Regions from separate parts of the Rothia sp. HMSC071B01 genome, predicted to be linked through region 1. Evidence: predicted binding sites of a transcription regulator. Region 1 holds the regulator's gene; the other holds the start of a gene.

Region 1 (7,368 bases):
GTAGCCGTGCCGCTGAGGCTGACATTGTCATCACGAACCACGCCCTGCTGGCGATTAATGCTTTTGAAGGCATGAAGGTTCTGCCCGAACATGAGACGGTCATTATTGATGAGGCTCATGAGCTGGTGGACCGCGTGACCGGTGCCGTGTCTGGTTCTTTGACGGTTGCGATGGTTCGCCGTGCGGCACGTAGCGTGAAGAAGCATTCGAAGGCTGATTCCGGCGCACTGGAAATGGCAGCCGGCACCCTGGAGACCGCGTTCGAGGGTCTTGCCGAGGGCCTGCTGAAAGGCCTGGACGGTCGCCTTTTGACCGCTATTTCTGCGGTCAACGATGCCGCCCGCACCGCCCTGTCCGATACCAAACCGGACGGTCAGGACGTTGACGCCGGCCTGCAGATGGCGCGCTCGCGTGTCTCTGAGGTGCACGATATGAGCAGCCGCATTCTGGAGGCTTCGGGCGAGCAGGACGTTCTGTGGATTTCTCGTCAGGGCGGTTGGGAGAACGGCCGCTACGTGGCTGCTTCCGATACCGACCCGGCGACCCTGAATATCGCTCCGTTGAGCGTTGGCCTGCAGTTGCGTGACGGCCTGTTCGCTGACCGCACCGTGATTTTGACGAGTGCGACCCTGACGGTGGGTGACTCTTTTGATGTTGCAGCCGCTGCCCTGGGACTGCAAGGGGAGGGTGCGCCGCGCTGGACGAGTATCGATGTGGGTTCACCTTTCGACTACCGCAAGCAGGGCATCATGTACGTTGCCGGAGATTTGAAGCCTCCGGGATTTGGTGTGCACGAGGGTCAGCTGGAGCGTCTGCGTGAGCTGTGCGAGGCGTCGGAGGGCGGCGCCCTGGGCCTGTTCTCCTCGAAGCGTGCCGCTGAGCGTGCCGCCGAGTACATGCGTGAGCATAGCGACCTGAACATTCTTCTGCAGGGTGAGTCTTCGCTCAAGGCTCTGGTGGAGGAGTTCAGCGAGGACGTTGACTCATGCCTGTTCGGAACGATGAGCCTATGGCAGGGCGTGGATGTTCCGGGTGACTCTTGCCGCCTGGTGGTGATGGACCGCATTCCGTTCCCCCGCCCGGACGACCCGATTGCGCAGGCTCGTACGGAGGCGGTGAACCGTCACCGCGGTAACGGCTTTATGGCGGTTTCTGCTCACCATGCGGCGATTCGTATGGCGCAGGGCGCGGGCCGCCTGATTCGTTCGGTGTCTGACCGCGGCGTGGTGGCTGTACTGGATTCTCGTGTGGCGACTAAACGTTACGGCGGTTTCTTGATGAAGGCGATGCCGCCGATGTGGTCGACGCAGAATAAGGCAGCCGTGATTGGTGCGCTGGCTCGTCTTTCGGCGAGTATTGAGCGTTAGCTCGGGCGAGATCCATTCCTTGCCGCGCCGCCGCCCCGTTTTGGGCATATAAATTTAGACATATAGAAATCACCCCGGTGATACGTGAACGTTTACGTATCACCGGGGTGATTTCTATAGAGAGCTAAAAGCCTCGTAGCTATGTCTTTTAGAGGCTGTGTTGTTTAAAACAGCTTCTTTGAGATGCTGTGGCTGTTTAGAGCCCGCGTCTTTCAGAGACTGCATCTTCTAGAGGCTGTGGTTTTCTAGAGACTACGCAGCACGGAGACGACCTTACCCATGACGGTTGCGCGGTCACCCATAATCGGCTCGTAGTTGGAGTTGCGCGGCATGAGCCAGGTGTGGCCGTCAACCTGACGGAACACCTTTACGGTTGCTTCATCGTCGAGCAGAGCAGCAACGATATCGCCGTTGTCTGCGGTGTGCTGCTCGCGGACAACCACCCAGTCGCCGTCGCAGATTGCGGCGTCAATCATGGAATCGCCCTTGACCTTGAGCATGAAAAGCTTGCCGTTACCGACCAGCTGGCGGGGCAGGGCAAGCACATCCTCCACGGACTGCTCGGCGGTAATGGGGCCGCCCGCTGCAATTCGTCCAACCAGGGGAACGGGTACGAGGTCCTCATCGCCGACTTCGAAGTTCGGCAGCTCGGGCAGGGAAGAGGAAGCGCTACCGTGGATGCCGACGCCGTTCTCATCCAGCACCTCAATGGCGCGGGGGAGCTTGGGGTCGCGGCGAATGTAGCCCATGGTCTCGAGACGGCCGAGCTGGTGAGTGACCGAAGACAGGGACGCAAGACCCACCATGTCACCAATCTGGCGCATGGACGGCGGGTAACCCTTTTGTTCAATCTCGGTGCGGATCGCGTCAAGAATCTTCTGCTGGCGCGCGGTCAGCGCCGGACGGGGTGCTGTTGCCATTTCTTTTCCTTCGGTCTGTGCCCCGATTTCTGTATTCCGGTCTCTGCAGTCTGTTTGAGACACAGTCCGGTCGGGGCACGGATGGGTGCTTCACACGTTTTCCGATGGTGTCCTAAAAATTTTTTGGTTCTGCTGAAATTGGTCTTATCTCGTCAGGGGGTGGAGGAATTCTATCCGTGCCGGAGCGATACGCGGGCAACGAGTATGCGCCTCCGCCCTATAAAACTCAGTCAGCAGCACCTGCATTTAGATACAGAACCAAGCTGTAACGGGTACAGAAACCTGCTGTGAGTAGGACTCATCAGGAGCGTGTGGAACGTCTCTTGACACCAGTGTAGAACACTACACCGAAAAACTCAAACAAATATTCTAGATTTTTTCTTCGAAACTCGAAGAAATTTTTAGTACATCTCTGCTAGACTTTAGAACAAGAGTTCGTATATACTCTTGAATCTCTCCTGAAATTCAGGATTTACGGGTGAATGTTCGAAAAATATTCGAAGATTCGACCCGGAGTCTTCCAGGAGGGGCGAGTGAAGGAGTGTTCGAATGTATTCGAATCCTCTGCCTCTCTCTTCGCACGATCTACCCCGGATGCTCTAGGGAGCATCCGGCGAAGAGAGAGCGCAGGGGATGGGGTGTTGGGGCGACCCAGCGCAACCCGGTGCATCCGGCGCTCTGACCTAACTAGAGAATAGCTACCCAATAGTTATCGCCTAACAATCACCACTCCATAGTTATCACTCAACTAGGACCTCCGAGCGGGTATCGCTCGGCATTGCTAGACCCGCGAGGTAACCCCGGGGCGAGCTAAGAGAAAGGAACCACAATGACTACTGCAACACCTCTTGCTTCTCGTGACACTTCTGCACACCTTCCGGCAGGTTTGGTGGTACTTCACCCCGCCCGCACTGCGTCCGCCAGCACCGTGCAGGGGCGTTCTCGTGTGCCTGCGTCTTCGCAGTCTGTTCGCTCTTCTCGTGCGGCTCATGCGCCTCGCCCCGCTCAGGTGGGTCAGCCTACTCGTGTTCCCGCCGCTTCTGCCCCTGCTGGCTCTATTCAGGCACCGGTTCGCTCTGTAGCTTCTGGCGCGCAGACTGCTTCTGATGCGCCGACCCCTAGCGTGAAGAGTGTTCTTCTGGCTAAGGGCGGCGAGTTTCTGCGCGCGGTTCCCGCTTCTATTCGTCGTCTTGGTACTGTGCGCGGTTTCCTGAAGGGGCTGCCTCTGCTGACTTTGGCGGCGCTGATTGTGCTCGGTGCTATTAGCTTCTTTGGCCCGGCGGCTTCTGCTTCTGTGGAGAACGCTTCGGTGACTCGAACCGTCGTTGTGGTCAAGCATGGCGAGACCCTGTGGGATATTGCTCAGGCGGTGGATCCGCAGGGTGACACCCGTGATACTGTGGTTCGTATTATGGAGTTGAACTCGTTGACCAGCACCTCTGTTGATGCCGGTCAGCGTCTGGAAATTCCTCAGACTCAGCGCTAAGCATGGACACGTACGTGGTTGGCTTCTGCATGAGGTTGATGTCTTGACTCCGAACCCGCTATCTCTCAAGCTGAGCGCTTGAGTCGAATTCTTGAGCCTATGAAATAGGAGCGCACCGATGCCTGTTCCCGCTGAACCCACACCCGCTGCAACCACACCCGTCGAAACTGAATCTGTACAGACCACTCAGCCCGCTCGTCCCGTGGTTGCCGTTTTGGGGGATCCCGGAACTCGTGGTCCTCTGGTGAAGCTTCTTCAGGATGCGGGGGCGGACGTTATCGTGACCGCTGTGCCCGACCAGTTGCGTGAAGCTGACGGCATGGTGGTGACCGGCGGTGTGAGCTCTCTCGAGGCGTACGAAGACCTGAAAGCTAAGGACGCTGAGCGCGTGATTGGTCGCCGTGTTGCTGGCGGTCGTCCGGTGCTGGTTGCCGGTGCGGCGTTGAGCTGCCTCTTCGACTCGGTGACGGTGGAGCATCCGCAGATGGGGCAGGTTCAGGTGCAGTGCATGGGGGAGTGGCCCGGTGAGAGCGTGGAGCTTTCTGCCCGAGACCTGGCGCCCGGTGCTTCTGCCCTGCGTTCTTCCTCCGATAGTACGTTGCTCAAGGATCTTGAGGGTGAGGCTCACTTCAAATCTGAGCACGGCGTTTTTGAGTGGGCTTTTGATCAGAGCATTGAATATATTGCCCCTCCGGCGGTGACGTGGACTGTCACCGAGCCCGCCTATATCGCGGCGGTTGAGAACGGTCCGCTGACGGCGGTGCAGTTCTGCCCGGTGGGATCTGGTGAGCTGGGTGCGGAGTTTATGCGCCGCTGGGTTGCATCCCTGGCGGCGACCGGTCGCCTGTCTTCTGGTGACTCCGCTACTGCGGCGGGAGGTAACTAATGTCTGCACCCGCTCTTGAACTTCTGCCCGCCGTTGATATTTCTGAAGGCTACGCGGTGCGCCCGGTGGGCGGCACCCTGTCCGGTGGTGAGCAACGCCTCGACCCTGTTGAGGCGGCTCTGACCTGGGTGAAGGCTGGTGCTCGCTGGATTCACCTGGTTGACCTTGATTTGGCGTTTGGTCGTGGCACGAATACTGAGGTTCTGGCTGAGGTGGTTGCCGCTGTCCGCGCCGAGAATGCCCGGATGACCGGCTCCGCTCCGGTTCGTGTTCAGGTCAGTGGCGGTGTGCGTAATGCTGAGAGTCTGGAGCGCGCCCTGAGCCTGAATCCGGACCGCGTGAACGTGACTAGTGCGGCTCTGGCGGATTCTTCCTGGCTTGAAGGTGTTCTGGCTCATTATGCCGATTCTGATCTTCTGGCTCTTGGCCTCGATGCCCGTTATAACCCCGAGCGGGGCTGGGTGACGGTGGCTCGCGGTACCGATTGGTCGGGGCCTGATTTGGCGGAGGCGCTGGCGTGGCTGGAGAGCGCGGGTGTGCGCCGCTATATCGTCACGGATGTGAGTAAGGACGGTTCTCTGGCGGGCCCGGGTGCGGAGCTGCTGGATGAGGTGCTGGCTCAGACTGCCTGTCGGGTGGTGGCGTCCGGTGGTGTGGCGTCGCTGGCTGATCTTGTGAAGCTGCGTTCTATGGTGCCTTATGGTTTGGAGGGCGTGGTGCTTGGCAAGGCGCTGTATGTGGGTAACTTTAGTTTTGAACAGGCTCTTGAGGTCGCTGGCTCCCGCTAAAGCTACCGCTCTGCTTTAGCCCGCGTAGATTTCTTATCCGCATAGGTTTTATATATGACGAAGCCCCGTCTTCCTCAATACGAGGGATGCGGGGCTTCGTGATGGCATACACCAGATATGGCTTAGTAGGCCTGCTGGTTTAGCGCACGTCCTGGCTTAGTACACCAGTTGGTTTAGTACACCGGGCCGGTGAGCTTTTCGCCGGGGCCCTTGCCGGGCTCGTCCGGGAAGGGGGATGCTTCGCGGAAGGCGAGCTGCAGGGTGCGCAGGCCGTCGCGCAGGGGTGCTGCGTGCTGGGAGCCGATTTCGGGTGCAGCGGCGGTGACGAGGCCTGCCAGTGCGGTGATAAGCTTGCGTGCTTCGTCGAGGTCCTTGAGGTCGTCGGCGTTTTCCTCTGCTGCCAGGCCGCACTTGACGGCTGCGGCGCTCATCATGTGGATGGCTGCGGAGCTGATGACTTCGATGGCGGGTACGTCTGCGATGTCACGCAGCTGTTCGTTGACGGCTTCGACCTGCTCTTCGGTGAGTTCGGTGTGGCCGTGTACGGGGGTTTCTTCTTCCGCGGTGAAGCGGAAACTCGTGTTTTCAGTGCTCATAGTCCTAGAATCTCATATTTCGTTTGTTTCGGTAAATGCGTCCTTAAGAGTGGATGCTTCTGTGGGCTTTCTGCAGGAATCCCCGCAATTTTTATGGTGTTTTACGTCTAATTCCTTGCGCCTGTTGGGGATTCTGCGGTATGGTTGTAGGCAGTTTGCAAGTGGAGCATGCCTCCCACCCGGTTGACCGCCGCAAGCGTTAGCTTGCGAGTTTTGAGGTGAACGGGTTTGTCCGCCGCTTTCGGCGTACGCTGGTTTGTGCCTCCGCTTGTGTAACTGCGGGGGCTTTTTTAGTGCCCGCAACGGATAGTATTCACGGGGAAACCCACAGAGCACAGGAGCTAGTCATTAGCGAACCACGCATTAACGATCGTATCCGCGTTCCCGAGGTCCGTCTTGTCGGTCCCGGTGGCGAGCAGGTAGGCGTTGTCCCTCTGAAGGACGCTCTGCGTCTGGCTGAGGACGCCGAACTCGACCTGGTCGAGGTTGCCCCGAACGCGAAGCCGCCCGTGTGCAAGCTCATGGATTACGGTAAGTACAAGTACGAAGCCGCAATCAAGGCTCGTGAATCCCGCAAGAAGCAGGTTAATGCCGTTCTGAAGGAGATCCGTTTCCGCCTGAAGATTGATACCCACGACTACGAAACCAAGGTTGGACACGCTCGTCGTTTCCTTTCCGGTGGTGACAAGGTCAAGGCAATGATTCAGTTCCGTGGTCGTGAGCAGCAGCGCCCCGAGATGGGTGTGCGTCTGCTGGAGCGTCTGGCGGCTGAGCTGGCTGAGGTGAGCACCGTTGAGTCTCGCCCCCGTCAGGATGGCCGCAACATGGTGATGGTTCTGGCTCCGCTTCGCGGTAAGGCAGAGGCTCGCCGTGAGCAGGGCGCCGGCGGTCGCAAGGGTCGCGAGCGTATTGACACGACCAAGGCGAAGCCCGTAACTAATTCTTTGGCAGACGCTATGCCTGCCGAGTTGAAGGCACAGGCTTCCGCCGAGTAGGGAACCGGGTCGTCACTTTAGGATGGGCACGCGCCTCCACCGTTGGGTGGGTGTTGCGGGTTCACCCGGTGCCGGTTCCGAGGCACCTCGTTGGGGGTGCCTCACCTTTGGTCCTTGGGGCTGATGCGTGTATCGCTCAACCCCACTAAGCTACCCCGCTGTTGTGGCGGGGGATGAATGTAAGGAGAACGGCAGCTATGCCGAAGCAGAAGACCCACTCTGGTGCTAAGAAGCGCTTCAAGCTCACCGGTAGCGGCAAGGTTAAGCGCCAGCAGGCGAACCGTCGCCACTACCTGGAGCACAAGTCCTCTCGTCTGACCCGTCGTCTGG
Region 2 (7,368 bases), on a different contig from region 1:
TCGGCAAGCAGCGCCGCCTTCAGTTCGGCGGGGTCAACGCGGCGCATCATGCCCACACCGGGCACGGCGCACTTCACTTCCTGCGCCTGCACACCCTCGGGTACGACCGAGTTCAGCAGGGCGCGGCCGGGCGTGTAGTAGACGCTCGTGCCGCTGACCTGCAGCGTGTAGGGGGTGACCAGTTCATTGAGCTGGCGCAGCGGCGCGTAGTCACCCAGCCAGTTCGACTGATCGCCGAGCATGTAGTCGATTGCCCTGTCGAGCACGCGCGGATGCTTGGCGCAGAGAATGCCGACGCTCGCATAGTTGGCGACGCGCAACTCCCAAATGTCGTCGTTGCGGCGGCGTGCGGCACCCATCTTCTCGGAGGGCGGCTGCACGGTGGCGAGCAGCGGCAGGCTCTCGGCTTCCGGGTAGTCGCGTAGCTCTTGAAGGGCGCGGCTAATCGAGCCGGGTGCCTGGCAAAAGTCCGCCTCCAGCTGGGTGTGCAGGATGTGCCGCGCACGGTCCGCGGTGGTCACAGCGCCACGATTCACAACACCCCGGTTCACAGTGTCTCGGCGCGCGCCAAAGCCCGCAGCACCCGCAGAGCGCTCGGCTCCCGAGTTAGGTTCGGTTCCTTGAGTATCAGTCACGTAGGTTTCCTTTAGTTCAAGTTCTCGACTAGTTCAGGATCTCAACTAGCTCAAAATCTCTGCAAGGAACGCGCCGGTGTGCGAGCCCTTCACCTGAGCCACCTGCTCCGGGGTTCCTTCAGCGATGACGGTGCCGCCGCCGCTACCGCCTTCGGGGCCCATGTCGATAATCCAGTCGGCGCACTTAACCACGTCCAGGTTGTGCTCGATGGTGATGACGCTATTGCCCTTGTCCACCAGCGATTGCAGCACGGCGAGCAGCTTGCGGATGTCTTCAAAGTGCAGACCGGTGGTCGGCTCGTCCAGCACGTAGATGGAGCGACCGTTGGAGCGCTTCTGCAGTTCGGTTGCGAGCTTCACGCGCTGCGCTTCACCACCGGAGAGGGTGGTTGCGGGCTGACCCAGGCGAATGTAGCCCAGGCCCACGTCCACGAGGGTGTTCAGGTGGCGCGCAATCGGGGTGAACGCGGCGAAGAACTCTGCGGCTTCTTCCACGGGCATTTCGAGTACGTCTGCAATGGTCTTGCCCTTGTAGTGTACTTCGAGGGTTTCGCGGTTGTAGCGCTTGCCGTGGCAGGTTTCGCAGGGCACGTACACGTCCGGCAGGAAGTTCATTTCAATCTTCAGGGTGCCGTCGCCGGAGCAGTCCTCGCAGCGGCCGCCCTTGACGTTGAAGGAGAATCGGCCGGGGGTGTAGCCTCGCATTTTCGCTTCGCTGGTCTCTGCGAACAGCTTGCGGATGTGGTCGAACACGCCGGTGTAGGTGGCGGGGTTCGAGCGCGGGGTACGGCCGATGGGCGACTGGTCCACGTGAATGACCTTGTCCAGGTGTTCCAGGCCGTCGATGCTCTTGTGGCGGCCGGGTACCTGCTTGGCGCCATTGAGCTTGTTCGCCAGGGAGGTGTACAGAATGTCGTTGACGAGGGTGGATTTACCCGAGCCGGACACGCCGGTCACCGCGGTAAACACGCCCAGCGGGAAGGACGCGGTCACGTTCTTGAGGTTGTTTTCGCGGGCGCCGCGCACGGTCAGCTGGCGTTCCTTGTCCACGGAGCGGCGGGATGCGGGCACCTCAATGCTGCGGCGGCCAGCCATGTAGTCGCCGGTAATGGACTTGGTGTTCTTCAGCAACTCTTCAAAGCTGCCGGAGTGCACGATTTCGCCGCCGTGTTCGCCGGCGCCGGGTCCTACGTCCACAATCCAGTCGGCTTCGCGCATGGTGTCTTCGTCATGCTCAACCACGATAAGCGTGTTGCCCATGTCGCGCAGCTTGGTCAGGGTTTCAATGAGGCGGCGGTTATCGCGCTGGTGCAGGCCGATGGAGGGCTCGTCGAGCACGTAGAGCACGCCGACCAGGCCCGAACCAATCTGGGTTGCGAGGCGGATGCGCTGCGCCTCACCGCCGGAGAGCGTACCGGCGGAGCGTGAGAGGGTCAGATAATCCAGGCCAACGTCCAGCAGGAACTGCAGGCGCGCGTCAATTTCTTTGAGGACCTGCTCGCCAATCTTGGCTTCGCGGGCGCTGAGCTGCAGTCCGCGCACGAAAGCGAGCGCGTCAGCCAGGGACAGGTCGGTGATGTCTGCGATGGACTGGCCTCCGACCTTCACGCCGAGGATGGTCGGGTTCAGGCGCGCGCCACCGCAGGAGGGGCAGGCGACCTGGCGCATGTACTGTTCGTAGCGGTCGCGGGCGAAGTCCGATTCGGTTTCTTCGTGCTTGCGCTTGATGTACGCCTTCACGCCCTCGAACCCGGAGGTGTAGCGGCGTTCGCGGCCGAATCGGTTGCGGTAGGACACCTCAACCTTGTAGTCCTTGCCGTCCAGGATGGCGGCGCGGGTCTTGGCGGGCAGGTCCTTGAAGGGGGTGTTCAGGTCGAAGCCGAGCTCCTCCCCCAGGCCTGCGAGCAGGCGCAGCCAGTATTCGGTGGTTGCTTTGCCCTGTGACCAGGGGGCGATAGCGCCCTCGCCGAGGGTCAGGTCGGGGTTGGGTACGAGCAGTTCGGTGTCTACTTCCAGGCGCGAGCCGATGCCATCGCAGGCGCTACATGCGCCGAACGGCGAGTTGAAGGAGAAGGCGCGCGGCTCGATGGTGTCGATCTGCAGCGGGTGGTTGTTGGGGCAGGCGAGGTTTTCGCTGAAGGAGCGGGTGCGTTCGGGGTCGTCCTGCTCGCGGTCCACGAAGTCGATGAGTACGCGGCCGTCGGCGAGCTTGAGCGCGGTTTCAATGGAGTCGGTCAGGCGCTGGTGAATACCGTCCTTAATGACGATACGGTCGACGACCACATCAATGGTGTGCTTGTACTGCTTGGCGAGCTTGGGCGGGTCGGAGAGCTGCACGGTTTCGCCGTCCACGCGGGCGCGCGAATAGCCCTGGGTCAGCAGGTCCTTGAAGAGGTCGACAAACTCGCCCTTACGTGCGCTGACGACGGGCGCGAGAATCTGCAGGCGGGTGCGTTCGGGATACTCCTGCAGAATGTCCACGATCTGCTGCGGAGTCTGCTGGGTGATTTCTTCGCCGCATTCGGGGCAGTGCGGGTGGCCGATGCGCGCCCAGAGCAGACGCATGTAGTCGTAGATTTCGGTGATGGTACCGACGGTTGAGCGCGGGTTCTTGGAGGTGGACTTCTGGTCAATAGACACCGCCGGGGAGAGGCCCTCGATGAAGTCTACGTCGGGCTTGTCGACCTGTCCGAGGAACATGCGCGCGTAGGAGGACAGCGACTCAACGTAGCGGCGCTGACCTTCCGCAAAGATGGTATCGAAGGCGAGGGAGGACTTACCGGAACCGGAGAGGCCGGTGAAGACGACCATCGCATCGCGCGGGATGGTCAGGTCTACGTTCTTGAGGTTGTTTTCGCGGGCGCCCTGAACCCGGATGCTGGTCAGGTCGTTCGCTTTGAGTGCGGTGCTTCCGTGTGCCGGGCGGGGTGTCATCGAAAATCCTTTCGTCTTAATCTTCGAACTTAAATTCTACACCCTCATACCTTTCACCGGTGGGATTATGCGGCCGGTGAAGGCATGAGGGTGCAGTACTTATATGAGGCGGACTAGGAGGCGCAATTCGTCAGGCGCGGTTTACCAGCCACGGGTTCCCCACTCTTCCAGGTGGGGGCGCTCGTCGCCGAGGGTGGTGGAGCGGCCATGGCCGGGCAGTACGATGGCGTCGTCTTCAAAGCCGCCGAAGAGCTTTTCGAGCACGTTGGAGAAGAGCTCGCCGAACTGCTGCGGGGAGTCGGTCTTGCCCACGCCGCCGGGGAAGAGAGCGTCGCCGGTGAACAGCAGGGTTGCGGGAGTGCCGTCTTCCCAGGTGGTTTCGAGGGTGTAGACGATGGATCCTGGGGTGTGGCCGGGCACGTGCAGGGCGTGAATGACGGTGTCAGAGAGATAGAAGTCGAAGCTTTCGCCGCCGGTCAGCTCCTCTTCGACGGTGTAGTCTTCCTGCTCCTTAATAGCGGCTGCGTCAGCGGCGCCTGCGGAGGTGACGGCACCGGTGAGGCGGTCGAGCTCCTTAATGGCACGGATGTGGTCCCAGTGGCCGTGGGTGACCAGGATGCCGGTCAGACCGATTGCGCGGGGCTTGAGGGAGTTGAAGTCCTCGTCCCTCTCCATAACGCGCACGCGGCGTTCTTCGCCGTCTGCCAGTTCGAGCTGCGGGCAGTCGTGCAGGAGCGCGTCGAGGGTGTAGGCGTAGAGTTCTTCTGCGTCGTCTGCGGGGTCGATGAGTACCTGCTCGCCGGTGGCGCGCATGGTGATGAGGTAGACGCTGTTGTCCATCTCGGAGACGCTGAACGCACGGACGGTCAGTTCGGGGTTCTCAAAGATGAGGGTGGGTTCGGGGTAAGTAGTCATAGTTCCAGTGTAGGGGTTGTGACCGCACAGCAGGCACCTATGCGTAATACTCCCCTATCAGCGCATTCGGCGTTGAACGCGCGGGGTACATGTACGGGTTGCCTGTGCGGGATGCATGTGCGGGATGCACAGGGAACAGATTCTGGAGCACGCTCGATACAGATTGGGTTCAGCGCGGATTAGGTTCCGGCTGGATTCAGCCCGGCTGGATCCCGCCCGGCTGAGGTTCCACTGAAATTCAAAAGTTAAACAGAGAAGCGACTGCGCATCGATACACAGTCGCTTCTCATGACACCCAGGGGTATCTATCACTCACTCAAACACAAGCAACCCGAGGACTTTGGAAATCTCACGATTACTTGATGACTCAATAGTAGCGAACTTTTTGGGGGCTGTTTTACCACCCAATTTGGTACGGAGAGCCGGATTTAGTGACCCGCGCCTCATTGTAATCATTCTGTAATAAAAACAGGTGTTTTTTAGGGTATCCATACGTACCAATTTCATTTTTTTCGAGTTTTAGCGTGACTTATTTCACCCAAAATAATTTTAGAATTTCCCTCTTTTGGCACTTCGGTGCACCTTTAACTTAAGCTCCACACTCGGCAATCCCAAAGGTTCAATACCCAGTTTTAGCCCGGTATTCTGCGGAAGTAGAGGGTTAAGGTGAAAGTATCTTCAAGTACTTGCAACTTCATGAGCAGGAAAAAATGTACTGCTCACCGTTCAAAATCTGCACAATTATTCGCGCGAGGGCAAAATCAATTGGTCTGTTTTACCCCTGTAGGTACCCCCTAAAGTAGAGGTTTTATTACAAAACAATAACAATACCTCACCCAAAAGGCTCCCTAGAGCCACCCAAAAAAACATCTTTCAAAAAACAAAGTACCTAGTCAATACCATATTTTCACAAAATGCAAGACAGTGTGTCACTAAAAAATCAACCTCTATAGATTGTTTAATAAAACCTGACCTTTAAGCACAAATAGAGCCCAATTATTAACCAGCACGTACCAATTTCACCCTCAAAACAGGCGCTCTAGAAGCCTCAATGAAAGGTTGAAAGACCCCTCCACCAGGGGTTTCAGAATCCTTCACTCCCCCGTTTTCAGGTACTCTACTTCCCCTTATAATCACTACAGAGAGCACCATAGGGCACAGCAAAGGCGGCGCCCCTCCCCCGCTGTGGGGAAGGAGCGCCGCCTCCACTAGCTATAAATCAGCTGGAACAGCCGCTTTAGGACAAGCCTTAGGACAGGCCGACCATCACGCCATTCTCGTCAAAGCCGATGCGCTCAGCTGCGGGGCTCTTGCTCAAGCCCGGCATGGTGCGCATGGTGCCGCAGATAGCGTAGACGTAGCCTGCACCTGCAGCCAGGCGAACCTCGCGCACGGGCAGGGTCCAGCCGGTCGGTGCGCCCTTCAGAGTTGCATCCGAAGAGATGGACAGGTGGGTCTTCGCGATGACCACGGGCAGGTGCGAGTAGCCCAGCTCAGCGAAACGCTTCAGCTGCTTAGCGGCGGCGGGAGCAATGGAGATGCCGTCCGCGCCGTAGACCTTGGTCGCAACCTTCTCGATCTTGGTCTCGATGGAGTCCTCAAGATCGTAGGTGTACTTCAGGTCCGAAACGTCGTCACATGCCTCAGCAACCACGTCTGCCAGGTCGGTGGTGCCCTTACCGCCCTCAGCCACACCGCGGTGGATAGCGACGCGAGCGCCAGCTTCCTCAGCGATACGGCGGATAGTCTCGTGCTCGGACTCGAAGTCGGTCGGGAAGGCGTTGATTGCCACGACCGGCTGAACACCGAAGTTGCGCACAATCTCGATGTGCTTCTTCAGGTTCTCTGCGCCCTTCTCCACGTCGGAGGGGCTTTCCTGCAGCATGCCTTCGGGCAGGGGCTTGCCCGGAACGATCTTGTACAGGCCGGAGTGAGACTTCAGGGAGCGCACGGTAACGACGAGCACTGCTGCGTCGGGCTTCAGGCCGGAGACGCGGCACTTGACGTTGAAGAAACGCTCCGCACCCATGTCGGCACCGAAGCCAGCCTCGGTAATCACGTAGTCGGAGTACTCCAGGCCAACGTAGTCGGCGACCACGGAGGAGTTACCGGTTGCGATGTTGCCGAAGGGGCCCGCGTGAATCAGCGCGGGGGTGTGCTCCAGGGTCTGCAGCAGGTTCGGGTTGATGGCGTCTGCCAGGATGACAGCCATTGCGCCGTCAGCCTTCAGGTCGGCTGCGGTGACGGGCTCGCCATCGTAGTTCAGGCCGATCACGATCTTTGCCAGGCGCTCGCGCAGGTCCTTGAAGGAGGTTGCCAGCGAGAGAATCACCATGATTTCGGAGGCGCTGGTGATGTCGAAACCGGTCTGGCGGGTCACGCCGTCCATGCGTTCGCCCAGGCCCACGACGATGTTGCGCAGGGAGCGGTCGTTCATGTCGATGACTCGGCGCCACTCAATTGCGCGCGGGTCGATGCGCAGCTCGTTGCCGTGGTGCAGGTGGTTGTCGATCATTGCGGCAAGCAGGTTGTGTGCTGCGGTGACGGCGTGGAAGTCGCCGGTCAGGTGCAGGTTCAGCTTCTCCATGGGAACGATCTGGGAGTAGCCGCCGCCTGCTGCGCCGCCCTTGATGCCGAAGGTCGGGCCCATTGCGGGCTGGCGCAGCGCCAGGATTGCCTTGCGGCCGGTCTGGGCGAAGCCCTGTGCGAGGGAGACGGAGGTTGCGGTCTTACCTTCACCGAGCGGGGTGGGGGTGACTGCAGTAACCACGATGTACTTGGAGCCGCGCTTGCGGGCGGTCTCTGCGTTGGTGGTTTCGTCGAGAAGGACCTTAGCGACGTACTTGCCGTAGGGCTCAAGGCGATCTTCGCTGATGCCGTTGTC

Evidence for each region. The regulator LexA, encoded in region 1, represses DNA repair genes until DNA is damaged. The targets are predictions, from matches to a motif close to TCGAACANNTGTTCGA.
Region 2: uvrA (excinuclease ABC subunit UvrA) is a predicted target of LexA. The motif match lies at 3,593-3,608, and genes of this name have one in related genera.

The regions. Positions count from the first base shown of each region.
Region 1 covers NZ_KV795081.1:17,435-24,802, reverse strand. The annotation lists gene HMPREF2527_RS08300 (ATP-dependent DNA helicase) at 1-1,367, shown strand, start outside; gene lexA (transcriptional repressor LexA) at 1,613-2,287, opposite strand; gene HMPREF2527_RS09625 (LysM peptidoglycan-binding domain-containing protein) at 3,117-3,773, shown strand; gene HMPREF2527_RS08285 (type 1 glutamine amidotransferase family protein) at 3,892-4,659, shown strand; gene HMPREF2527_RS08280 (HisA/HisF-related TIM barrel protein) at 4,659-5,447, shown strand; gene HMPREF2527_RS08275 (DUF1844 domain-containing protein) at 5,621-6,043, opposite strand; gene infC (translation initiation factor IF-3) at 6,337-7,038, shown strand; gene rpmI (50S ribosomal protein L35) at 7,236-7,368, shown strand, end outside.
Region 2 covers NZ_KV795070.1:258,183-265,550, reverse strand. The annotation lists gene HMPREF2527_RS02680 (GNAT family N-acetyltransferase) at 1-635, opposite strand, end outside; gene uvrA (excinuclease ABC subunit UvrA) at 681-3,569, opposite strand; gene HMPREF2527_RS02670 (MBL fold metallo-hydrolase) at 3,711-4,484, opposite strand; gene HMPREF2527_RS02665 (formate--tetrahydrofolate ligase) at 5,734-7,368, opposite strand, start outside.